Linked DNA regions of Verrucosispora sp. NA02020. The protein of the gene in region 1 interacts with the protein of each later gene in a pairwise test. Links are inferred from orthologs where the notes say so. Each region holds a gene or a part of one and is shown in the gene's direction. Other genes may lie near its edges.

The links.
Region 2: the proteins of uvrA (region 1) and uvrB interact in binary tests that used the Escherichia coli proteins (3 or more experiments, as listed by UniProt). The link is inferred for Verrucosispora sp. NA02020 from one-to-one orthologs.

The regions. Positions count from the first base shown.
Region 1 is NZ_CP054923.1:5,223,840-5,232,495, reverse strand. What follows is about bases 1-3,527. They hold uvrA (excinuclease ABC subunit UvrA), read left to right. Parts: upstream 1-360; coding sequence 361-3,327; downstream 3,328-3,527. Other genes in these bases: HUT12_RS22775 (Rieske (2Fe-2S) protein), read left to right, coding at 3,486-3,527; rsgA (ribosome small subunit-dependent GTPase A), read left to right, coding at 1-196. Outside these bases: more of HUT12_RS22775, read left to right, coding at 3,528-3,971; HUT12_RS22770 (penicillin acylase family protein), read right to left, coding at 4,035-7,289; excinuclease ABC subunit UvrC, read left to right, coding at 7,485-8,656. UniProt on the Escherichia coli protein: The UvrABC repair system catalyzes the recognition and processing of DNA lesions. UvrA is an ATPase and a DNA-binding protein. A damage recognition complex composed of 2 UvrA and 2 UvrB subunits scans DNA for abnormalities.
Region 2 is NZ_CP054923.1:5,353,417-5,368,724, reverse strand. What follows is about bases 5,788-8,704. They hold uvrB (excinuclease ABC subunit UvrB), read left to right. Parts: upstream 5,788-6,150; coding sequence 6,151-8,259; downstream 8,260-8,704. Other genes in these bases: HUT12_RS23810 (helix-turn-helix transcriptional regulator), read left to right, coding at 8,372-8,704; HUT12_RS33255 (hypothetical protein), read right to left, coding at 5,788-5,822. In the rest of the region: HUT12_RS23840 (DUF3140 domain-containing protein), read right to left, coding at 1-21; HUT12_RS23835 (class I SAM-dependent methyltransferase), read right to left, coding at 160-963; rpsA (30S ribosomal protein S1), read left to right, coding at 1,292-2,779; coaE (dephospho-CoA kinase), read left to right, coding at 2,918-4,096; more of HUT12_RS33255, read right to left, coding at 4,107-5,787; more of HUT12_RS23810, read left to right, coding at 8,705-9,331; HUT12_RS23805 (antibiotic biosynthesis monooxygenase), read right to left, coding at 9,506-9,799; nicotinamide riboside transporter PnuC, read left to right, coding at 9,902-10,555; HUT12_RS33250 (AAA family ATPase), read left to right, coding at 10,552-11,664; HUT12_RS23790 (tyrosine-protein phosphatase), read left to right, coding at 11,895-12,689; HUT12_RS23785 (serine hydrolase), read right to left, coding at 12,643-13,536; translational GTPase TypA, read right to left, coding at 13,545-15,308. UniProt on the Escherichia coli protein: The UvrABC repair system catalyzes the recognition and processing of DNA lesions. A damage recognition complex composed of 2 UvrA and 2 UvrB subunits scans DNA for abnormalities.

The DNA.
Region 1 (8,656 bases):
CGCGCTGGCGGTCGAGTGCCGCTACGGCGACTGCGGGCACGAGGCCGAGCCGGGGTGCGCCGTCCAGGATGCGCTGCGGACAGGTGAGCTGACCGCCCGGCGCTGGGAGAACTGGCGACGGCTGCACCGCGAGATCGCTCACGAGACCGGGCGGCGCGCCGCCCGCCGGCCCCGCCGTCGGGGCAGATTGTCGTAGGGCGGGTCTACAGTTGCCGGGGCGCTTTTCCGCGCCGGCACAACCGCTTGGGCGTACCCCGAAATCGGGTTCGCCCAGAAAGCCGGGTTTGCCCGAAAGGTCGGGTTCATCCCTGAAAGCGGACAGATCTTCCTTCGTCATCCTCACCCGGGAGTACACGGACCGTGGCCGACCGTTTGATCATTCGTGGCGCACGCGAGCACAACCTGCGTGACGTCAGTCTCGACCTGCCCCGGGACGCCCTGATCGTGTTCACCGGGCTGTCCGGCTCGGGCAAGTCGAGCCTGGCCTTCGACACGATCTTCGCCGAGGGGCAGCGCCGCTACGTGGAGTCGCTGTCGTCGTACGCGCGGCAGTTCCTCGGCCAGATGGACAAGCCGGACGTCGACTTCATCGAGGGGTTGAGCCCGGCGGTCTCGATCGACCAGAAGTCGACCTCGCGCAACCCGCGCTCGACCGTCGGCACCATCACCGAGGTCTACGACTACCTGCGACTGCTCTTCGCCCGGGTCGGCGTGCCGCACTGCCCGGTCTGCGGCGAGCGGATCTCCAAGCAGAGCCCGCAGCAGATCGTCGACCGGGTCCTGGCGATGGCCGAGGGCACCCGTTTCATGGTGCTCGCCCCGGTGGTGCGCGGCCGCAAGGGCGAGTACGTCGACCTCTTCGCCGAGCTCCAGTCCAAGGGGTACGCCCGGGCCCGGGTCGACGGGGTGGTGCACCAGCTCACCGACCCGCCGAAGCTCAAGAAGCAGGAGAAGCACACCATCGAGGTGGTGATCGACCGGCTCAGCGTCAAGGCCGGCGCCAAGCAGCGGCTGACCGACTCGGTCGAGGCGGCGCTCGGGCTCTCCGGCGGTCTGGTGCTGCTGGACTTCGTCGACCTGGCCGAGGACGACCCGGACCGGGAACGCCGCTACTCCGAGCACCTGGCCTGCCCCAACGACCACCCGCTGGCGATCGAGGACCTGGAGCCCCGGGTCTTCTCCTTCAACGCGCCGTACGGCGCCTGCCCCGAGTGCACCGGCCTGGGCACCAAGAAGGAGGTCGACCCGGAGCTGGTCGTCCCGGACCCGGAGCGCAGCCTGCGCGAGGGCGCGATCCAGCCCTGGGCGACCGGGCACAACCTGGAGTACTTCCTGCGGTTGTTGGAGGCGCTGGGCGAGGCCGAGCACTTCACCGTCGACACGCCGTGGCGGGCGCTGCCGTCGCGGGCGCAGAAGACGATCCTGCACGGTTCCGACGACCAGGTGCACGTGCGCTACCGCAACAAGTACGGCCGGGAGCGCTCGTACTACACCGGCTTCGAGGGCGTGGTGCAGTGGATCGAGCGCCGGCACTCCGACACCGAGTCGGAGTGGTCCCGGGACAAGTACGAGGGGTACATGCGTGACGTGCCCTGTGCGGCCTGCGGCGGTGCCCGGCTCAAGCCCGAGGTGCTCGCCGTCACGCTGGCCGGGCGCAGCATCGCCGAGGTGTGCAACCTGTCCGTCGGCGAGTGCGCCGACCTGCTGGCCGGCATCGAGCTGACCGACCGGCAGAAGCTGATCGCCGAGCGGGTGCTCAAGGAGATCAACGCTCGGCTGCGCTTCCTGCTCGACGTCGGTCTGGACTACCTCTCCCTGGACCGGGCCGCCGGCACCCTCTCCGGTGGCGAGGCGCAGCGCATCCGGCTCGCCACCCAGATCGGGTCCGGCCTGGTCGGCGTGCTCTACGTGCTGGACGAGCCGTCGATCGGGCTGCACCAGCGCGACAACCACCGGCTGATCGAGACCCTGGTCCGGCTGCGCGGGCTGGGCAACACGCTGATCGTGGTCGAGCACGACGAGGACACCATCCGCACCGCCGACTGGATCGTGGACATCGGGCCCGGCGCGGGGGAGCACGGTGGGCAGATCGTGCACAGCGGCTCGGTGCCGGAGCTGCTGACGAACCCGGAGTCGATGACCGGGGCGTACCTCTCCGGACGTCGGGAGATCCCGCTCCCGGCCGGGCGCCGCCCGCAGACGCCGGGTCGGGAACTGGTGGTGCACGGTGCCCGCGAGCACAACCTGCGCAATCTCACGGTGAACTTCCCGCTGGGCCAGTTGATCGCCGTCACCGGCGTCAGCGGGTCGGGCAAGTCGACCCTGGTCAACGACATCCTCTACGCGGTGCTGGCCAACCAGATCAACGGCGCCCGGCTGGTGCCTGGCCGGCACACCCGCGTCGGCGGGCTGGAGCACGTGGACAAGGTCGTCGGGGTCGACCAGTCACCGATCGGTCGGACGCCGCGCTCGAACCCGGCGACCTACACCGGCGTCTGGGACCACGTGCGCAAGCTGTTCGCCGAGACCACCGAGGCCAAGGTCCGGGGGTACGGGCCGGGCCGGTTCTCGTTCAACGTCAAGGGCGGACGCTGCGAGGCGTGCTCCGGTGACGGCACCATCAAGATCGAGATGAACTTCCTGCCCGACGTGTACGTGCCGTGCGAGGTCTGCAAGGGCGCCCGGTACAACCGGGAGACCCTGGAGGTGCACTACAAGGGCAAGACCGTCTCCGACGTGCTGGAGATGCCGATCGAGGAGGCGGCGGAGTTCTTCTCCGCCATCCCGGCCATCCACCGGCACCTCAAGACGCTCGTCGACGTGGGCCTGGGCTACGTCCGGCTGGGCCAGCCGGCGCCGACCCTCTCCGGCGGTGAGGCGCAGCGGGTCAAGCTCGCCTCCGAGCTGCAGAAGCGGTCCACCGGGCGGACGGTGTACGTGCTCGACGAGCCCACCACCGGCCTGCACTTCGAGGACATCCGCAAGCTGCTGCTGGTGCTGGAGGGGCTGGTCGACAAGGGCAACACGGTGATCACCATCGAGCACAACCTCGACGTGATCAAGAGTGCCGACTGGCTGATCGACATGGGCCCGGAGGGCGGTCACCGGGGCGGCACGGTGCTCGCCACCGGCACCCCGGAGGAGGTCGCCGAGGTCACCGAGAGTCACACCGGGCAGTTCCTACGGACCGTGCTCAAGCTCGACGGCACGGCCAAGGGCGCGACGGCGGCCACCGCCCGGGCCGCCAAGGCCAACGGTGCCAAGTCCACCGCCGCGAAGGCCACCGGGGCCAAGACGCGCGGTCGCAAGGCGGCCGCCGCCCGCTGATCCGCGAGGCCCGGCCGTCGCCCGTGGCGGCGGTCGGGCCCACCCGTTGGGGTACGCCCGAGTGGCCGATCGGGTGAACCACCGGGCAGAGTGGTGCGTGTCGAGAGACGTAGCCACGGATCATGCACGGTGGTAGCCGAAGAGAGAAGCGAGGCGGCATGAGTGACGATCAGGTGCTGGCCGGACCGGACACGCGTACCCGACGGAGCCTGCTGACCGGCGTGGGCGCGGTCGGCGCGGCGGTAGTGCTGGCCGGGTGCGGCGGCGGTGACGACTCCGGTGACGGCGCGGCCCCGACCAGCGGCGGACCTCAGGTCACCAACACCGGTGACCCCGGCGGCGGGGACCGTGAGGGGGCGCAGTCACTGGCCAGGACCGCCGACATCCCGGTCGGCGGCGGTGCGGTCTTCGCCGCGCAGGGCGTGGTGATCACCCAGCCCAGCGCCGGGGAGTTCAAGGGGTTCGACCCGATCTGCACGCACCAGGGCTGCCCGGTGTCGAACGTCGACGGCGGGACGATCAACTGCACCTGTCACGGCAGCAAGTTCTCCATCGAGGACGGCTCGGTCAAGGCCGGGCCGGCGACCACCGGCCTGCCGGCCAAGGAGGTCAAGGTCGACGGGGACCAGATCTCGCTGGCCTGACAGCGGGGCACACGGATACGGGCGCGACCGGGGCGAACTCGCCTCCGGCCGCGCCCGTCCGCGTCACTGCGCGTACGCGGACAGCTCCCACAGCGAGAAGCCGTACGTGGTGGCCCGGGTGAGCCCGTACACCCGCACGTAGCGGGCCTGTTGCGGGGCGAAGGTCAGCACGTCGGTGCCGCCGTCGCCGGCCGTGGTCGACCAGACCGTCCGCCAGGTCGCGCCGTCGTCGGAGACCTCGATGCGATACGACCGGGCGTACGCGGACTCCCAGGCCAGGGCCACCCGGCCGACCTGCCGCACCGAGCCCAGGTCCACCCGCAGCCACTGGTTGTCCGACCAGGAGCTGGCCCAGCGGGTGTTCAGGTCACCGTCGACGGCGCGGGCGGCGCCGTTGCCGAGCTGGCTGCTAGAGGCGGTCACCGGACGGCCGGTCGCCAGGTTGGTCACCGCGTCACCACGTCGGGCCGGGAACGACACCACCTGCTGGTAGGTGGGGCGGTTCTGCCAGGCGATGGTGGCGTGCTTGATACCGCCCAGCGGCGACTGGACGATCGCGTCCGCGCACCACTGGTCACCGGCGGCGCAGGTGGCGTCGCCCGGGTACGTCTGGGCGGCCGGGGTCGTCGACGCGGTGCGCAGCGTGTCCAGCAGCACCTGACGGCACGTACCCAGGTTGCCGGCGCCGCAGAAGGTCCGTCCGGGGTCGCCGGCGACCGGGTCACCGAGCACCGCCCGCAGGTCCTTGTCGACGTAGCCCCACCAGCCGTACTGGAACGCCGAGCCCTTGTGGGTCTGCGCGCTGTTCGCCGAGGACGGCAGGTTCGACACGTCGCCCTGTTGCAGGCCGGACGGGGACTCGTTGATCTGCATCGCGTTGATCACGGACTGGTAGAGGTCCGTGCCGAGCTGGTCGCGGAACATGCCCCGCACCAGCAGCGGCCACCAGGCGTCGAAGGTACGGATCGCCTCGGCGTGCTGGTACACCTTGGAGCCCTTGGCGGTCTCCACCCGCAGCGCGCCCGCCTGTCGCCAGGCCTTGAGCCGGGTGATCTCGGTGGCCAGGGCGCTGTCGGTGACCGGCTGGCTCTCCAGCACCCGGATCAGCTCGCCGAGCACCTCTGCGCCGCGCAGGTCGGTCAGCCCGGCCCGCTGCACCAGTTCGGTCAGCGAGGCCCGGTCGAACTTGCGGCCCGCCGAGATGGCCGCCTTCATCGGCTTGTCCAGCAGGTCACCCCGGTGTACGGCACCGAAGCTGAAGTTGCCGTCGGCGGCACCGAAGTCCTTGGCCTGCTTGTTGTTCCAGCTGATGTAGTAGTCCTGGTTGATCGACTGCGGGTGGGCCGAGCGCGGCGCGTACCGCGCGGTGCCGGTCGCCGGGTCGAAGTCCTGCCACTCGTAGGCCCGTTCGGCCTTCATCGGCAGATTCGGGTTGCTGCCGGCGGCCCGCACCGGGTTGAGCCCGGAGTTGAAGTACGCCGACTGGGTGGAGTTGACGTAGAACCAGTTGAAGGCGTACTCGACGTTGTTGGCGGAGGTGAGGAACGCCTCGGCGGAACCCATCTGGGTCGGGTCGTTGAACATCTGGAAGCCGATGGCCGAGTCGGCCTCACGACCGTAGGTGGAGCGCAGTTGGGTGAACGCGTGCGGCACCCCGCCCACCGTGCCGCGCCAGCCCACCAGGCCCAGCTTGGTACGCCAGGCGACCAGCTTGTACGACCCGGCCGCGGTGCTGTCGGCGACGGTCGGGGTCCACCGGTTGACCCGGGACAGCTCCTCCATCGCCAGGCACTGGCCCCGGAAGAGGTAGTGGTTGCTGGCCGGCGTCGGCGTTCCGCCGCCGGGCACGCAGAGCGGCATCGCGTACGTGTCGGTGATGTCGTGGATCGAGGAGGTGGCGCTCCACGCGTAGTCCTGGCCCCGGCCGAGCAGGACATAGAGGTTGAGTCCGGCGAAGGCGGCGCCCCGGGCGCTGATGCCCGGGCCCTGCAACTCCTGCACCATCAGCAGTTGCGGGGAGAAGTAGCCGGTCTGCGGCCCGAAGACGGCGATCGGATGTCCGGTGGCCGAGTGGGCGGCGGAGACCACGGCCGCGTTGGACATGCCCCGGTGCGCCGGGTCGATGGTCAGCCCGGAGAGCGCGGCGGCCAGTTCCGAGCTGCGGTTCGAGGTCGTGGCGGTGGTGGCGGAGCCGGTCTGGTCGGTGACGATCGGCTCGACCCGGGCCGACCCGGCGTCCGGCAGCACCACGCTGGGCGCGTTCGGCGCGGCGTCACCGTACGGGAAGCTCTGCCCGTCGTGCAGGGTCAGCACGGTCTCCGGGTCGTTCTGCCCCCGGAAGGCGTTCCACACCCGGTCGCCGTCGGTCGGACCGAACTTGGCCCGGGCCGCGATGCGGACCAGCGCCGACTGCATTTCGGTGCCGCCACCGCCGCCGAAGAGGCCGCCGACGACCCCGGCGATGGCGATCAGGTCGGTCATCACGAACGGCTTCGGTCCACCGGCGTTCGTGATCGCGTCGAGGTGACCGGTCAGCACGTACTCGCCGGGGCAGTTGCGGTTGGCCATGCAGGTCTGGATGTAGGCGTTGACCCCGGCGACGTACTCCTGCACGTCGGCGTAGAGCTGCTCGCCGCGTGTCCCACCCTTGCCGCGCAAGGCGTTCACCTGGGCCTGCAGGTCCGCCTCCGTGTACGGGGAGGTGCGCCACACGCTCTGCTCCAGCGCCCGGTTGCCCGGTGCGCCCCCGGCGAACGGGGTCAGCGTGCCCCGACCGACGTGCCGCAGCAGGTCCATCGTGAAGAGTCGGTCCTCGGCTCCGGCGTACCCGGCGCCGTACATGGTGCCGCCCCGGGTGGTGCCGGTGATGTGCGGGACACCGTTGGTCCGGTCGCGCACGATCCGCACGTCGGAACGCGGGGAGTAGTCGCGTTCGACCTGGCCGGGGGCGACGCCGAAGGAGGCGTCCCGGAAGAACGTGCTGACCTGGTCCTCGCGCAGCCCGGCGTAGCCGTAGACCAGGTTGGCGTACGTGTCGAGCTGGTCGGCGGAGTGCCGGGGAAGCGTGCCGAACGCCTGGTTGCCCAGGACCTCGACGAGGGTGGCGTTGCCGTTCTGGCCGGGCGGCAGGATCTCGGAGCACTCGCCGAGGCAGTAGTCGTTGCCGGCGAAGGCGCTGGCGACGTTCACGGCGAGGGTGCCGGCGTCGGGGACGGGGGTGGCGGTGGCGGGGGAGGACACGCCGACGAGCGCGGTGGCGACCGCGAGGGCGGCGGTCGCACCGGCGAGCAGCCGGCGGGTGGCGGGGTGAGCAGGCATGGCGATCCTCTGTGGACGGGGGACCATCGGGCGGGATCATTACGTGAAGAACATTCGGTTACTGGATGGTAGGGGTCGGCGCCCGAGATTGGAAGGCATCAATCACGACTCCCCGGTACGCCGACCCCGGACGGGCGGAGAAAGGGGCGAGTGGGGATGATCAGGGCTGTCGGGGGTGGCGACTAGTCTCGGAGTGTGGCTGATCCGTCGACCTACCGTCCCGCGCCGGGCACCATCCCCGAGGCGCCGGGGGTCTACCGCTTCTACGACGGCACCGGCCGGGTGATCTACGTCGGCAAGGCGCGGAGCCTACGCAGCCGGCTCAACTCCTACTTCGGCGACCTGTGGGGGCTGCACCAGCGCACCCAGCAGATGGTCACCACCGCCGAGTCGGTCGACTGGGTCACCGTCGGCACCGAGGTCGAGGCGCTCCAGCTCGAATACCTCTGGATCAAGCAGTACGACCCGAGGTTCAACGTCCGCTACCGCGACGACAAGTCGTACCCGTACCTGGCGGTCACCCTCGACGAGGAGTACCCACGGCTACAGGTGATGCGGGGCAGCAAGCGCAAGGGGGTGCGCTACTTCGGGCCGTACTCGCACGCCTGGGCGATCCGCGAGACCCTCGACCTGCTGCTGCGGGTCTTCCCGGCGCGGACCTGCTCCGCCGGGGTGTTCAAACGGGCCGGGCAGGTGGGCCGTCCCTGCCTGCTCGGGTACATCGGCAAGTGTTCGGCGCCCTGCGTCGGCAGCGTCACCGCCGAACGGCACCGCGAGATCGTCGACGACTTCTGCGACTTCATGGCCGGTCGCACCGACTCCATGGTCCGCAAGCTGGAACGCGAGATGACCGAGGCCAGCGAGGCGCTGGAGTTCGAGCGGGCGGCCCGGCTGCGCGACGACGTCGCCGCCTTGCGCCGGGCGATGGAGAAGCAGACCGTGGTGCTCGGCGACGGCACCGACGCCGACGTGGTCGCGTTCGCCGACGACCCGCTGGAAGCCGCCGTGCAGGTCTTCCACGTACGCGGCGGCCGGGTACGCGGCCAGCGCGGCTGGGTGGTGGAGAAGACCGAGGACCTCAGCACCGGAGACCTGGTGCACCACTTCTGCACTCAGGTCTACGGCGGTGAGCAGGGCGAGACCGACGTCCCCCGTGAGCTGCTGGTGCCGGAGCTGCCCGCCGACGCCGAGGCCCTCGCCGACTGGCTCTCGCACCATCGGGGCAGCCGCGTGACCCTGCGGGTGCCGCAGCGCGGCGACAAGCGCACCCTGATGGAGACGGTCGAGCGCAACGCGAAGGACGCGTTGGCCCGGCACAAGCTCAAGCGGGCCGGCGACCTCACCACGCGGGGCAAAGCGCTCGACGA
Region 2 (15,308 bases), 130 kb from region 1 along the record:
CTGGTCGTCGGTCCCGCTCACGGCGCAACACCTCCGGGTGGTGGGCGACGTCCTGGCCCGAGTCGGTCTCGGTCACGGCGCGGGTTACCCGGGGGTGCGGCACGGAAACGACGGGGGTGGCCGTCCACTCCCGTGGACCGGGTCCCGCGTTCCGCGATCTCAGTCGTGTCTCTCGGTGACGAAGACGGCGGTGCCGGGGAAGAGCCGGCCGCGCAGCGGGCTCCACTGCCCCCAGAGCCCCTCGTGTCCCTCCGGCCACTCCGGCTCCACCAGGTCCACCAGGCGGAACCCGGCACCGACCAGTTCACGGATCCGGTCGCCGAGGGTGCGGTGCTGCTCGACGTAGGTGGCCACGCCGGTGTCGTCCTGCTCCACGTACGGCTGCCGGTCGAAGTAGGAGTGCACGGCGGTCAGTCCGCCCTCGCCGGGGTCGTCGAGGAAGATCCAGCGCATCGGGTGGGTGACCGAGAAGACCCAGCGTCCGCCGGGGCGCAGGATCCGGTGCACCTCGCGCATCAGGGCGGCCGAGTCGTCGACGAACGGCACCGCGCCGAACGCCGTGCAGGCGACGTCGAAGCTGCCGTCGGCGAACGGCAGCGCCAGCGCGTCGGCCTGGGCCAGTGGTACGCGTACCCCGCTGCGGTCGGCGGCGCGCGCGGCGTGGCGCAGCATGCCGGCGGACAGGTCCACCGCGACCGGGTGGGCGCCCTGGGTGGCCAGCCAGCGGGCGCAGGACGCCGCGCCGCAGCCGACCTCCAGCACCCGGCGTCCGGCCACCTCGCCGAGCAGCCGGGCGTCGGCCTCGCGCAGCCCCTCCGGGCACCAGACGAAGTCCACGTCACCCAGGAAGGCCCCGTGCTCGGCCTGGTAGGCGTCGGCGTCGGTGTCCCACCAGTGGCGGTTGGCGCGGCGGATCTCGGCGTCGCCGACCCGGCGCCGGGTCACCCGGTTGTCGTCGTTCACCCGCTCACGCTAGGCGTCGGGAGGGGGTGGGGCGGCGGTGGGCCGGGGTGTCGTGGTGTCGGCTGGCCGAAATCTCCGCTTTCGCGGGTGGTGAGGTGATGAGGAGACGGGAGGGCTTGCACGCTGTGGTAATGCAGCGGGTAGGGTAGACGATGCGCTCGCGGATCGCGTGCCTCGGCAGGGAGCAGGTGCGCGGTCGACGGAGTCACATCACGATCTCGTTCAGCGATTTCCGGGTGGTGGGTCCGCCGGCGGATCCGTTGGCGCGCACAGGTCACCGCGACACCAGCCTGCTGTGACACACCATCCGACCGGAGCAACCGCCCACATGACGAGCAGCATCGAGGCCCCCTCGAGCGCCACCAAGGTCACCGTCGACGATCTCGGCTCTGAGGAAGCTTTCCTCGCCGCGATCGACGAGACCATCAAGTACTTCAACGACGGCGACATTGTCGAAGGCACCGTCGTCAAGGTCGATCGGGACGAGGTCCTGCTCGACATCGGCTACAAGACCGAGGGTGTCATCCCCTCTCGTGAGTTGTCGATCAAGCACGACGTGGACCCGGCAGAGGTCGTCTCGGTCGGTGACCACATCGAGGCCCTGGTCCTCCAGAAGGAGGACAAGGAGGGTCGGCTGATCCTCTCCAAGAAGCGGGCGCAGTACGAGCGGGCCTGGGGCACGATCGAGAAGATCAAGGACGAGGACGGTGTCGTCCGCGGTTCGGTCATCGAGGTGGTCAAGGGTGGCCTCATCCTCGACATCGGGCTGCGCGGCTTCCTGCCCGCCTCCCTGGTCGAGATGCGGCGTGTGCGCGACCTGCAGCCGTACGTCGGCCGTGAGCTCGAAGCCAAGATCATCGAGCTGGACAAGAACCGCAACAACGTGGTGCTGTCCCGCCGTGCCTGGCTGGAGCAGACGCAGTCCGAGGTGCGCACCGAGTTCCTCAACAAGCTCCAGAAGGGGCAGGTCCGCAAGGGCGTCGTCTCCTCGATCGTCAACTTCGGCGCGTTCGTCGACCTCGGCGGCGTGGACGGTCTGGTGCACGTCTCCGAGCTGTCCTGGAAGCACATCGACCACCCCTCCGAGGTGGTCGAGGTGGGCCAGGAGGTCGAGGTCGAGGTCCTGGACGTCGACCTGGACCGTGAGCGGGTCTCGCTGTCGCTGAAGGCGACCCAGGAGGACCCGTGGCGGCAGTTCGCCCGCACCCACGCGATCCAGCAGATCGTGCCGGGTAAGGTCACCAAGCTCGTGCCGTTCGGTGCGTTCGTCCGCGTCGACGACGGCATCGAGGGTCTGGTGCACATCTCCGAGCTGGCCGAGCGCCACGTGGAGATCCCCGAGCAGGTCGTGCAGGTCGGCTCCGAGGTCATGGTCAAGGTCATCGACATCGACCTGGAGCGTCGCCGGATCTCGCTGTCGCTCAAGCAGGCCAACGAGGGCTTCGTCGAGGGCGAGGAGCACTTCGACCCCACCCTCTACGGCATGGCTGCCACGTACGACAACGAGGGCAACTACATCTACCCGGAGGGCTTCGACCCGGAGACGGGCGAGTGGCTCGAGGGGTACGACAAGCAGCGCGAGACCTGGGAGAACCAGTACGCCGAGGCGCGGCAGCGCTGGGAGGCGCACCAGAAGCAGGTGCAGACCTCTCGGGCCGCCGAGGCCGAGGCCGCTGCCAACCCGCAGCCCGCCCCGACCGGCACCACCACCTCGACCAGCGCGGCACCCAGCCGTCAGGCCGAGGAGCCCGCGGGCACCCTGGCCACCGACGAGGCGCTCGCCGCTCTGCGGGAGAAGCTCGCCGGCGGTAAGTGACCCGCTGCTGACGACGACGGGCCCCGCCCCGACCTGGATGATCCGGGTCGAGGCGGGGCCCTCGCCGTCGACCGGCCCGCCCGCCCGTGCCGGCCGCGCGGGCTTGGCGCGGCGGCCCTGGTCAGGTTGACTGGTGCCGTGTTGAAGATCGGACTCACCGGCGGGATCGGCTCGGGCAAGAGCGCGGTGGCACGCCGGCTGGTCGAGCGCGGGGCGGTACTCGTCGACGCCGACCGGATCGCGCGTGAGGTCGTCGCCCCCGGCACCGACGGGCTGGCCGAGGTCGTCGCGGCCTTCTCCGAGCGGGTGCTCGACGCCGACGGCGCGCTGGACCGGGCCGCACTCGGCGAGGTGGTCTTCGCCGACGAGACGGCCCGCCGCCGGTTGGAGGCCGTCGTGCACGGTCGGGTGCGGGCCCGGACGGCGGAACTGGTCGCTGCGGCACCACCGGACGCCGTCGTGGTCAACGACGTGCCGCTGCTGGTGGAGGTGGGGCTGGCCGCCACGTACCACCTGGTGGTCGTGGTGCGCACGGAGGTGGAGACCCGGCTGCGACGGTTGGCCCGCGACCGGGGGATGAGCCGGGGTGAGGCGGAGCGGCGCATCGCCGCGCAGGCCGACGACGCCCGCCGCGCGGCGGCGGCGGACGTGCTGCTCACCAACGACGGCACCCTCGACGAGTTGCACGCGACGGTCGACGCGCTCTGGCAGGACCGGCTGGTGCCCTACGAGGTCAACCTGCGGCAGCGACGGCCGGTCCGGCTGGACCGGGTGCGCCTGGCCGAGCCCGACCCGACCTGGCCACAGCAGTACGCCCGGCTGGCCGCCCGGATCCGGCACGCGGTCGCCCCCGCCGACCTGCGGGTGGACCACATCGGGTCGACGGCGGTCCCCGGTCTGGCCGCCAAGGACGTCATCGACGTGCAGCTCAGCGTGTCGTCGCTGGCCGAGGCGGACGGACCGATGGCCGACCGGCTCGCCGACGCCGGGTTTCCCCGACTGCCCGGTGAGTGGTGGGACACCGCGCGCACCGGCGGCGGCCGGTGGGAGAAGCGGTTGCACGGCAGCGCCGATCCGGGCCGCCCGGTGCACCTGCACATCCGCCAGGACGGCTCACCGGGCTGGCGGTACGCCCTGCTGATGCGCGACCACCTGCGGGCCGATCCGGACCGGCGGGCCGCGTACCTGGGACTCAAGCGGGAGTTGGCCGCCTCCGCGCCGGAGAGCGGCACGTACGCCACGGCGAAGGACCCGTGGTTCGACGAGGAGCACCTGCGGGCCGAGGAGTGGGCCGCTCAGACCGGGTGGCGTCCCTGACCGGTCGCTCTCAGGTCGGCGGGGTCAGCCGGGGTGTCCGCCCGGTGGTCAGGTCGAGCTGTGCCCAGGCCCCGGCCGGGGTCCGGGTCTCCAGTCGGCGCAGCAGCCCGGTGCGGTCGACCCAGTAGCGGGTCGGTCCCCGGGCGGTCTCGACCTCGACGACGTCCACCGGGACGCCGCGGTGACTGTCGCCACGGATCCGCCGGGTGCTGCCCTGCGGGCCGGTGCCCCGGGCGGCCCGCAGCGCGGCGGACACCAGCGGGTCCAGAGCCGAGGTGCGGTGCGGGCCGGTCCGCCAGCCGGTGGTCGGAGGTGGCAGCGGTGGCCGTGCCGCCGGGTCCGCGCCGGGTCGGGTCTCGATCCGGGCCACCGTGCGCCGGCCGTGCCGAACCAGGACGCGGCGGTCCGTCGCGTCGAGTGCGGTGACGCCCAGGTACGCGGTGCCCGCCGTCCAGCTCAACCAGCCGGAGCCCCGCAGGTCGAGGTCGGTGCCGACCGGGCCGACCAGGGTGACGGTGGCACCACCGGCGGCGCGCAGCCGGGCGGGCAGCCGCTGCCAGCGGTGCCGTTCGGCGGTGGTGAGGGCACGGGGCAGGCCGGGGCGGCCACCCAGCGCGTCGACCGGGCGCAGCGTGGGCCGGTCGGCGCGGTGCAGCTGGAGATTCACCTGACCGACGCCGGGCAGGGTGGTCTCGACCCGGTGCAGCCGTCCGGTCGTGTCCAGCCAGTACCGGGCGACGCCGGTGTGGGGTGCGGCGCTGGGTGATCCGGTCGGGGTGGCGCCGCCGGTGGCGACGGGGCGCGGCAGGGACGTCTCCAGCACGTCGACCGTCTCGCCGGTGACCTGCTCGTGTCGCAGCCAGCGGCCGGAGAGTCCGTCGGCGGGTTCCGGCCGGTCGAGGGCCAGGTCGAAGACCAGGCCCAGCAGCGGGTCGAGGCTCCGGTCGGCGCAGAGCCGCCAGTCGTCGCCCGGGGGCATCAACGGCGGCATGGCGGGGGTCGACATGGCCTCCGGGTCGGGGCGGACCACGGCCACGGTGGGGGTGGCCTGGACCAGTCCGCGCAGCGGGCCGGCGCCGGGACCGCTGACGTCGAGGTAGACCAGCCGGCGGGCCCAGTCGACCCAGCCGAGCAGATCGGTGCGGCCGGCGGTGCCGCTCACCGTGAGGTGCAGTCCGGCACGGACGTCCCGGTAGTTGACGACCCGCATGGCGGCCAACCGGTCCCGCTCGGCGGCCGTGAGCTCACGGGCGGGCGGTGCGGCGGGCGCCCAGTTCACCAGGGTCGCGACCAGGGTGACGGCGGAGGCGGCGGCGGTCAGGGCGAGCGCGGCCAGAACGACGCGGCGACGCCGGGCGGCGACCTGTCGGGAGTGCCCGGCCGCCGGGGTCGTCCCGGCGAGGTCGTCGTCCTCGGCCGGGTTGCCGGCCGTCGGGTCGAGCATGCCGTGCGCCACGGCCGCCCGTCGGACGCCGGGGCGCGGTCGGGGTGCTGCGGCGGCCGGGTCGGTCCCGGACAGACCGAGGATCTCCGGTGGGGTGAGGCCGGCGCGGTGCCGGCGGGCACCGGCGCGGCGGCGGTTGCCCCGTCCGGCGGGGGCGTCCGTCGAGCGGTCGGGCGGGACGCGGATGCCATCGCTGCGTTCGGGCGGGGGGTGGGCGTCGGCCGGGTCGCCGGGTCGCTCGGGGCCGGTGTCGTCGGAGGCCGGTCGTGAGGTGTCCGTCACGGGAGGATGAACGGGCCGGACCGGGTCGGGGTGACGAGGTGGCGGTGCCGGCCGGGTCCTGGTGTGTAGGTGGCGCTCGCGGCGGCCGGTCTGCGCGTTCGGCGCGACCACGTCGGGCGCGCACGCCGGGCATGCCGGGTGCTGCGGCCTTCGGTGCCGGGGGCGGCGTGGCCTGTGGGGCCCGCCACCGGCCCGGTCGGCCGCCGCGAGCGGCCTACGGAAAAAGCGTAGCCGGGTGAGAAGAACCACACAATGCGAATATCGAAGCCGATCAGGTGCCGCCCGTAGTCGCGGCGGAGTGTCGGTCCCCGGGCGTACGGTTGACGTCATGGCGCTCGACATTCCCCGGCTCGACGGCCGTTTCCAGGTCGTCAGTGATTTCCAGCCGGCCGGTGACCAGCCGGCGGCGATCGACGACCTGGAGCGACGCGTCCGCCGAGGCGACCGGCACACGGTGCTGCTCGGCGCGACCGGCACCGGCAAGAGCGCCACGACCGCCTGGCTGGTCGAGCGGCTGCAACGGCCCACGCTGGTGCTGGCGCCCAACAAGACGCTCTGCGCCCAGCTGGCCAAGGAGTTCAGCGAGCTGCTGCCGGACAACGCGGTGGAGTACTTCGTCTCGTATTACGACTACTACCAGCCCGAGGCGTACATCCCGCAGACCGACACGTACATCGAGAAGGACTCCTCGATCAACGAGGAGGTCGAGCGGCTGCGGCACTCGGCCACCATGTCGCTGCTCACCCGGCGCGACGTGGTGGTGGTGGCGACCGTCTCGGCGATCTACGGCCTGGGCACCCCGGAGGAATACCTGGACCGTGCGGTGCGGGTCGCCGTCGGCCAGGAGCTCGACCGGGACCAGTTGCTGCGCCGACTGGTCGACATCCAGTACACCCGCAACGACATGGCCTTCCAGCGGGGCACGTTCCGGGTCCGGGGCGACACGTTGGAGATCATTCCGGCGTACGAGGAACTCGCCGTCCGCATCGAGCTCTTCGGCGACGAGGTGGAGAAGCTCTACTACCTCAACCCGCTCACCGGGGACGTGGTGCGCGAGGTCGACCATCTGCTGATCTTCCCGGCGACGCACTACGCGGCCGGGCCGGAGCGGATGGAGCGGGCGGTCCGCGACATCGAGGCCGAGTTGGGCGAGCGCCTGGCCGAGTTGGATCGGCAGGGCAAGCTGCTGGAGGCGCAGCGGCTGCGGATGCGCACCACGTACGACATCGAGATGATGCGGCAGGTCGGCTTCTGCTCCGGCATCGAGAACTACTCGATGCACATCGACGGGCGGTTGCCCGGCAGCCCGCCGCACTGCCTGCTCGACTACTTCCCCGACGACTTCCTCACCGTCGTCGACGAGTCGCACGTGACGATCCCGCAGATCGGCGGGATGTTCGAGGGTGACGCCTCGCGCAAGCGGATGCTGATCGACCACGGGTTCCGGCTGCCCAGCGCCGCCGACAACCGCCCGCTGCGCTTCGACGAGTTCCTGGAGCGGGTCGGCCAGATGGTCTTCCTGTCGGCCACCCCGGGGCCGTGGGAGTTGGAGCACGCCCAGGGCGAGTACGTCGAGCAGGTGATCCGCCCGACCGGCCTGGTGGACCCGGAGGTCGTGGTCAAGCCCACCAAGGGCCAGATCGACGACCTGATGCACGAGATCAAGCTGCGCACCGAGCGTGACGAGCGGGTCCTGGTCACCACGTTGACCAAGAAGATGGCCGAGGACCTGTCGGACTACCTGCTGGAGAACGGCATCCGGGTGCGGTATCTGCACTCCGAGGTGGACACGTTGCGCCGGGTCGAGTTGCTGCGTGAGTTGCGTCGGGGTGACTACGACGTGCTGGTCGGCATCAACCTGCTGCGCGAGGGGCTGGACCTGCCCGAGGTGTCGTTGGTGGCGATCCTGGACGCGGACAAGGAGGGCTTCCTGCGCAGTGGTCGGTCGTTGATCCAGACCATCGGTCGCGCGGCCCGTAACGTCTCCGGCCAGGTGCACATGTACGCCGACAAGATCACTCCGTCGATGGCGGCCGCGATCGAGGAGACCGATCGGCGCCGGGCCAAGCAGATCGCGCACAACGAGGCGCACGGGATCAGTCCCGAGCCGCTGCGCAAGAAGATCCACGACATTCTCGACGACATCTACCGCGAGGCGGAGGACACCGAGGCGACCCGGGTCGGTGGTGCGGTGCGCCAGTTGTCGCGGGGCAAGGCGCCGGTCAAGGAGACCCGTAGCCGGGCTCGGGGAGGTGCGGCCACCCCGGCCCGCGAGGGCATGGCGCGGGCCGAGTTGGCGCAGCTCATCCAGGAGCTCAACGACCAGATGCTGGCCGCCGCGCGCGAGTTGCAGTTCGAGTTGGCCGCCCGGATCCGCGACGAGGTCGCCGACCTCAAGAAGGAGTTGCGGGGAATGGACGCCGCCGGGGTGTCGTGATGGCCCGGGGCGGGTGTGGTGGCGCGTGGCGATATCGGTTCGTTGCATAGCGCGAGCAAGGTATTGCCGTGCGTGACTGTCCTGCGTACTCTCCGACGGTGGGGAGGCCGGGATGCCGTTGTCAGCAAGTCCTGTCATCCGCAGGGTTCGGCTCGGCGCGGAGTTGCGCCAGCTGCGCCGCGGGGAGTCACTCACCTTGGAGCAGGTCTGTGGCCAGCTCGGGTGGGCGTCCACGTCCAAGTTGTCCCGCATCGAGCTGGGTCAGAGTCGGCCGGACCTGGCCGACGTGCTGGATCTGCTCGACGTCTACCAGGTGCCGCCACCGCAGCGCGAGGCGTTGATCGTCATCGCCCGGGACGCGGCGGCCGGTCGCGGCTGGTCCCGGGCGCTGGGTGAGATGGGGGAGCGGCAACGCGCGTACGCGGAGCTGGAGGCGGGCGCGGCGGGCATCGTCGAGTACCAACCGGCCGTGCTGCCCGGGTTGGTGCAGACCCCGGCGTACGCCCGGCTGCGGCTGGCGGCTGCGGCGCTGATCGGTCCCGAGCTGGACCTGGAGGCCGAGGTGCGGGCTCGCGGGCTGCGGCAGCAGGTGCTGCGCCGGGCCGATCCGCCGCACTACACGGCGCTACTGGACGAGCGGGTCTGCGCCCTCGGCGGCATGCCGGTGGACGTCTGGCGGGAGCAGCTGTGGCACCTGGTGGCGCTGACCGAGCTGCCGCACGTCACCATCCGGCTGGTGCCCGGCGACGTCCCGTCCCACGACGGTGTGCATCCGTTGGCGGGCTTCTCGTGGTACGTCTTTCCCGATCCGGCGGATCCGCGCACGGTGATGGTGGAGACGCTCACCACCGACCTGCGGCTGGTCGCCGAGGCCGACATCGCCCGCTACGAACGGATGGTCGAGTGGCTGTCGGCGGTGGCGCTGCCGGCCACCGAGACCGCGGCGGTGCTGGCCCGGCAGGCCGAGCGACCGGAGATCCCCCGGCCCGCCGACCCCGTCGAGGACGCCGTGCGGGCTCCCGTCGAGGAGGTCCCGGCCGCAGAGCGCGACGCGGAGCGGCTCGCCGGCTGACGTTCGCCGGTCCGGGTCGGACGCGGACGCCGGACGCGATTAGTCGGGTGGGGACGCGCGGCCGGCGGGCCCGGCGCGCCCCCGAGCCCGTCGGGACCGCCGACCGCGCGTCGCGGGCACGATAGACGAGGGGTACGACACTTTTCGGTCCCGCGCCGGGCCGGGACGGCGTCCTCAGGCGGGTACGTCGACGAAATGCTCGACGAGCGGCGGACCGGCGAAGTGCGGACCGATCAGCCCGCGCCACCGCGCGAAGCGGTCGGTCTGCCGGAAGTTGACCTCGTGCGCCTCGACCGAGTCCCACTCGACCAGCAGCACGAACCGCGTGGGGGACTCGACACCCCGGGTCATCCGGACCGAGCGGCAGCCGGGCGTGTCGGCGAGGACCGGGTGCGCCGTGCGGTACGCGGCGGCGAACTCGTCCTCCTGCCCGGGAATCACGTCGATCAGCGCGACTTCAAGCACCATGTCAGCAGCCTCGCACGGCGGGCGGGTCGGGGTGGGCGCAGGGGTCTGTTCCACCGGCGGTCGGCGCTCTAGGGTGAGCGCGCGACAGACCCGGGAGGACCTGTGATCGACTGGCTCACCAGCACGGCGTTCAGCGTCGCCGGGGCGGGCATCAGCTGGGCGGAGCTGCTGGGCTTCGGCACCGGTGTGGTGAACGTCTGGCTGATCGCCCGGCAGCACATCGCCAACTGGGCGATCGGCATCGCCAACGTGCTGCTGCTCGGACTGTTGTTCTGGACGACGGGTCTGTACGCCGACGCGAGCCTGCAACTGGTCTACGTGGCTCTCGGCTGCTACGGGTGGTGGCACTGGTTGTACGGCGGCGAGCGGCGCAGCCGGCTCACGGTGACCCGGACCGGGCGGCGGGAGTGGTGGGCGCTCGGTGTGGCGGGGGTGCTGCTCACCGGCGGGATCTGGCTGCTGCTGGACCGGGCCACCGACTCGACCGTGCCGCTGCCCGACGCGCTCACCACGGCGCTGTCGCTGCTGGCCACGTACGGGCAGACCCGCAAGCTGGTGGAGAGTTGGTGGCTGTGGATCGCCGCCGACCTGATCTACATCCCGCTCTACGGGTACAAGGGACTCTGGCTGACCGCCGTGCTGTACGTGATCTTCCTCGGTCTCTGCGTGGTGGGTCTGCGGGCGTGGCGGTCGGACCTGCGGCGACGTGCGGTCGCCGCACCGGTGCCGCCCGGCCCGGCGCCGGTGGTCGCGTGAGCGGCGGGACCGACCCGGCGGCCACCCCGCCCGGGGACGCCCCCCGGTTCCGGCACGGCATGGTGGTCGGGAAGTTCTATCCGCCGCATGCCGGCCACCACGCGCTGATCGAGGCGGCGGCGGCGCGCTGCGCGACGGTGACCGTGGTGGTCGCGCCGTCCCGGTGGGAGTCGATCCCGCTCGCCGAGCGGGTCGCCTGGTTGCGGGAGGCGCACGCGGGCAGCGGCCGGGTCCGGGTGGTGGGGCGGTATGACGACCATCCGGTCGACTACGCGGACCCGGCGGTGTGGGACGCGCACTGCGCGGTGTTCCGGGAGGCGGTCGGGCCCGAGCCGGTGGACGCCGTGTTCTCCTCCGAGGAGTACGGCGCGGAGTTGGCCCGTCGCTTCGACGCGGTGGCGGTCTGCGTGGACCCGGACCGGCGGGCGGTGCCGGTCTCCGGTACGGCGGTCCGCGCCGACCCGGTGACACACTGGCGGTGGCTGAGCCCGCCGGTGCGGGCCTGGTTCGTCCGCCGGGTCGTGGTGGTGGGCGCCGAGTCCAGCGGCACCACCACGATGGCGGCGGCGCTGGCCGCCCACTACGACACGGCGTGGGTCCCCGAGTACGGCCGCGAGCTGACCGCCCGCAAGCTGGCGCTCCTGCGTCGGCGGGAGCCCTCGGCGACGGTCTTCGACGTGGCCTGGGACCGGGACGACTTCGTCGAGGTGGTCCGTGGGCAGCAGGCGGCCGAGGACGCGGCGGCCCGGGTCAGCGGCCCGCTGCTGTTCTGCGACACGGACGCCCGGGCGACCGCCGTCTGGGAGGAGCGGTATCTGGGCTCGACCTCCTCGGTGGTCCGGGCGGCGGCCCGACGTCCGGCGCTGTATCTGCTGACCGACCACGAGGGCGTGCCCTTCGACGACGACGGGCTGCGTGACGGCGAGCACCTGCGGGCCTGGATGACCGGGCGGTTCCGCACCGAGCTGGTCGGGTGCGGGGTGCCGACGGTGACGCTGTCCGGGTCGCACGCCGAGCGGCTGGCCACGGCGGTGGCGGCGTGCGACGCACTGCTGGCCGCCGGCTGGTCCCTGGCCGATCCGCTGCTCCCCGCCACCCACGACACCTAGCCTCCTAGGATGCCATAGCGGGAGGGCGGTGGGTCACACCAGAACGTCGGTCTCCTGCTCATAGGAAACTTTCCGCCGATCGACAATCCTCAGTCCGCATCTTTACTCCGGGCGGCACGCCGCGCCTGCCTGCCCGGGACGACGGGACCGCCCGTGTGGTGGTGATCGTCGGATCGGGCACCCTGGTAGGCGCGGTGCGACACGGCGAAGGAGAGGGTGGGAACGTGGGCCTGGAACGGGACTGGCGGCTCGTGGGTGCGCCCAACGCGCGGGATCTGGGTGGTCTGGTCGGTGCGCGGGGACGGCGGGTCCGGCCGGGGCGGCTGATCCGTACTCCCGCGTTGGGCCGGCTGACCGACGAGGACCTGACGGTGCTGGCCGGGCTCGGTCCGGTGTGCGTGGTGGATCTGCGGGACGACTCGGAGATGTCGGTGGCCCCGCCGGACCGGCTGGTCGGCGCGCCGACCGTGGTGCACCTGCCGGTGCACGACCCGGCCCATCCGGTCTTCACCTACGTCTCGGCGGTGCTGCTCGGGCACGACCTGGACGGGTACGCGGACCTGGCGCGGCAGGGGACACCGGCGGCGATGGCGGACATCTACCGCTGGTTCGTGACCGGGGAGTCGGCCCGGGCGGGTTTCGGCGCGGCGGTGCGGTTGGCGGCCGAGGCACCGAACCTGCCGTTGATGTACCACTGCTCGGCGGGCAAGGACCGCACCGGTTGGCTGACCGTGGTGCTGCTGCACGCCCTGGGCGTGGACGAGGCCGCGATCCGGGCCGACTACCTGGCCAACAACGAGTTGACCGAGAGCCTGCGCGAGGTGCTGATCGAGGCGATGCGGCGGCGGCATCCCGGGCTTGACGACGCGGCGGTGCGTCCGGTGCTGGAGGTCCGTCCGGAGTATCTGGACGCCGGGTACGCGCAGGTGCGGCGGGTGCACGGGTCGTTCGACGCGTACCTGCGGGACGGGCTGGGGGTCACCGGTGAGACGGTGGCGGCGTTGCGGGCCAACCTGCTGGAGTGAGGTGGTGGCGGTCGCGCCACAGCCGGGCGGAGATGTCGGCGACCAGGCGTCGGGCGTGTGCGTCGGCCGGGCCGCTGGGCTGTTGCGCGGTCAGCGGGGTGGTGGTGCAGACGACCAGCAGGTACGGCGGGGCGTCGGTGGGGAAGACCACTGCCGCGCCGTGGCGGACTCCGCGTACCCAGCCGTTCTTGTGGGCCAGCCGGGTGCCGGCGGGTAGGCCCTCGGCGATGTCCTGGCGGACCTGTTGGGCGCAGAGCACGTCGCGCATGGCGGCGCAGGCGGCGGGTGAGGCGACCGGCCCGGGGCGGGTGGCGCCGACGGCGACGGCGCGCAGCAGGGCGGCCAGGTCGGCGGCGGTGACCAGGTTGGTGATGCCGGCGTCGCGGGCGGCGAGGTCCTCGATGCCCCGGGCGGTGACGCTGTGCCGGGCGCCGGCCGCGGCCCAGACCTCGGCCACGGCGGGTCGGCCGACGTGGTCGAGGAGCAGGTTGGTGGCGAGGTTGCTGGACCGCACGATCATCCGTTCGGCGAGCCAGCGCAGCGGCACCTGCCGTCCGAGCCGGTCCCAGACCTCCTGGTCGTTGTCGTACTCGCGGACGCAGGAGTACGGAGGTGCGTCCGGGAGGGCGGAGGTGAACCGGTTGCGGACCGGCACCGGGGTGTCCAGGTCGAGCCGTCCGGTCTCGGCGGTGCGGTGCAGCGCGGCGAGCACCGCGAGTTTCATGGTGCTCGCCGCGTAGTGGGTGACCTCGGCGTGTCGGGTCCAGGTGGGCGGGGCGTCGAGCCGCCCCGCGTACACCGAGATCGTGCCGGGTTCCCGGTCCAGCCGCGCGTCGTCGGCGGACATGAAAGGGGTCAGCCGGCGTGCTTGCGGCGGGCGGCGGTGCGCGCCCGCTGGGTCTGGTCGAGCACGACCTTGCGGATGCGTACGGCGGCGGGGGTGACCTCGACGCACTCGTCCTCGCGGCAGAACTCGAGGGCCTGCTCCAGCGACAGCTTGCGCGGCGGGATCAGCTTCTCGGTCTCGTCGGCGGTGGAGGAGCGCATGTTGGTGAGCTTCTTCTCCTTGGTGATGTTGACGTCCATGTCGTCGGAGCGGGAGTTCTCCCCGACGATCATGCCCTCGTACACCTCGGTGGTGGGCTCGACGAAGAGTTGGCCGCGTTCCTGGAGGTTGGTCATCGCGAAGGCGGTGACGGCGCCGGCCCGGTCGGCGACCAGCGAGCCGTTGTTGCGGGTCCGCAGCTCGCCGAACCACGGCTCGTACGACTCGAAGACGTGGTGCAGGATGCCGGTGCCACGGGTCTCGGTGAGGAACTCGGTGCGGAAGCCGATCAGGCCGCGCGCCGGGACCAGCCACTCCATCCGGATCCAGCCGGTGCCGTGGTTGACCAGCTGCTCCATCCGGCCCTTGCGGGTGGCCAGCAGCTGGGTGATCGCGCCGAGGTAGTCGTCGGGCGAGTCGATGGTGAGCCGCTCCACCGGCTCGCAGGTGCGGCCGTCGATCTCGCGGGTGACCACCTGCGGCTTGCCGACGGTCAGCTCGAAGGACTCGCGGCGCATCTGCTCGACCAGGATCGCCAGCGCCAGCTCGCCTCGGCCCTGCACCTCCCAGGCGTCCGGGCGCTCGGTGGGCAGCACCCGCAGCGACACGTTGCCGATCAGTTCCTTGTCCAGCCGGTCCTTGACCATCCGGGCGGTGACCTTGGCGCCCTTGACCCGGCCGACCAGCGGCGAGGTGTTGGTGCCGATGGTCATCGAGATGGCCGGCTCGTCGACGGTGATCAGCGGCAGCGGCTGCGGGTTCTCCGCGTCGGCGAGCGTCTCGCCGATCATGATCTCGGGGATGCCGGCGACGGCGATGATGTCGCCCGGGCCGGCCGAGTCGGCGGGCTTGCGCTCCAGGCCCTCGGTCATCAGCAGCTCGGAGATGCGGACCCGCTGGGTGCTGCCGTCGGTGCGGCACCAGGCCACGGTCTGGCCCTTGGCGATGGTGCCCTGCCGGACCCGGCACAGCGCGAGGCGGCCGAGGAACGGGGAGGCGTCGAGGTTGGTCACGTGCGCCTGGAGCGGGGCCTGCTCGTCGTACGCGGGCGGCGGGATGGTGTCCAGCAGGGTGCGGAACAGCGGCTCCAGGCTCTGGCTGTCCTGGGGTACGGAGCCGTCGGCGGGCTGGGTCAGCGAGGCGATGCCGTCGCGGGCGCAGGCGTAGACGATCGGGAAGTCGATCTGCTCCTCGTCGGCGTCGAGGTCGAGGAAGAGCTCGTAGCTGTCGTCGACGACCTCCTTGATCCGGGCGTCGGGACGGTCCACCTTGTTGATCACGAGGATGATCGGCATCCGGGCCTTGAGGGCCTTGCGGAGCACGAACCGGGTCTGCGGCAGCGGGCCCTCGCTGGCGTCGACCAGGAGCACCACGCCGTCGACCATGGTCAGGCCGCGCTCGACCTCACCGCCGAAGTCGGCGTGGCCGGGGGTGTCGATGATGTTGATGGTGACCGGGTCGGAGCCGTCCGCCGGCAGGTAGCGCACGCCGGTGTTCTTGGCGAGGATGGTGATGCCCTTCTCGCGTTCGAGGTCCATCGAGTCCATCACCCGCTCGGTCACCTCGCCCCGGGC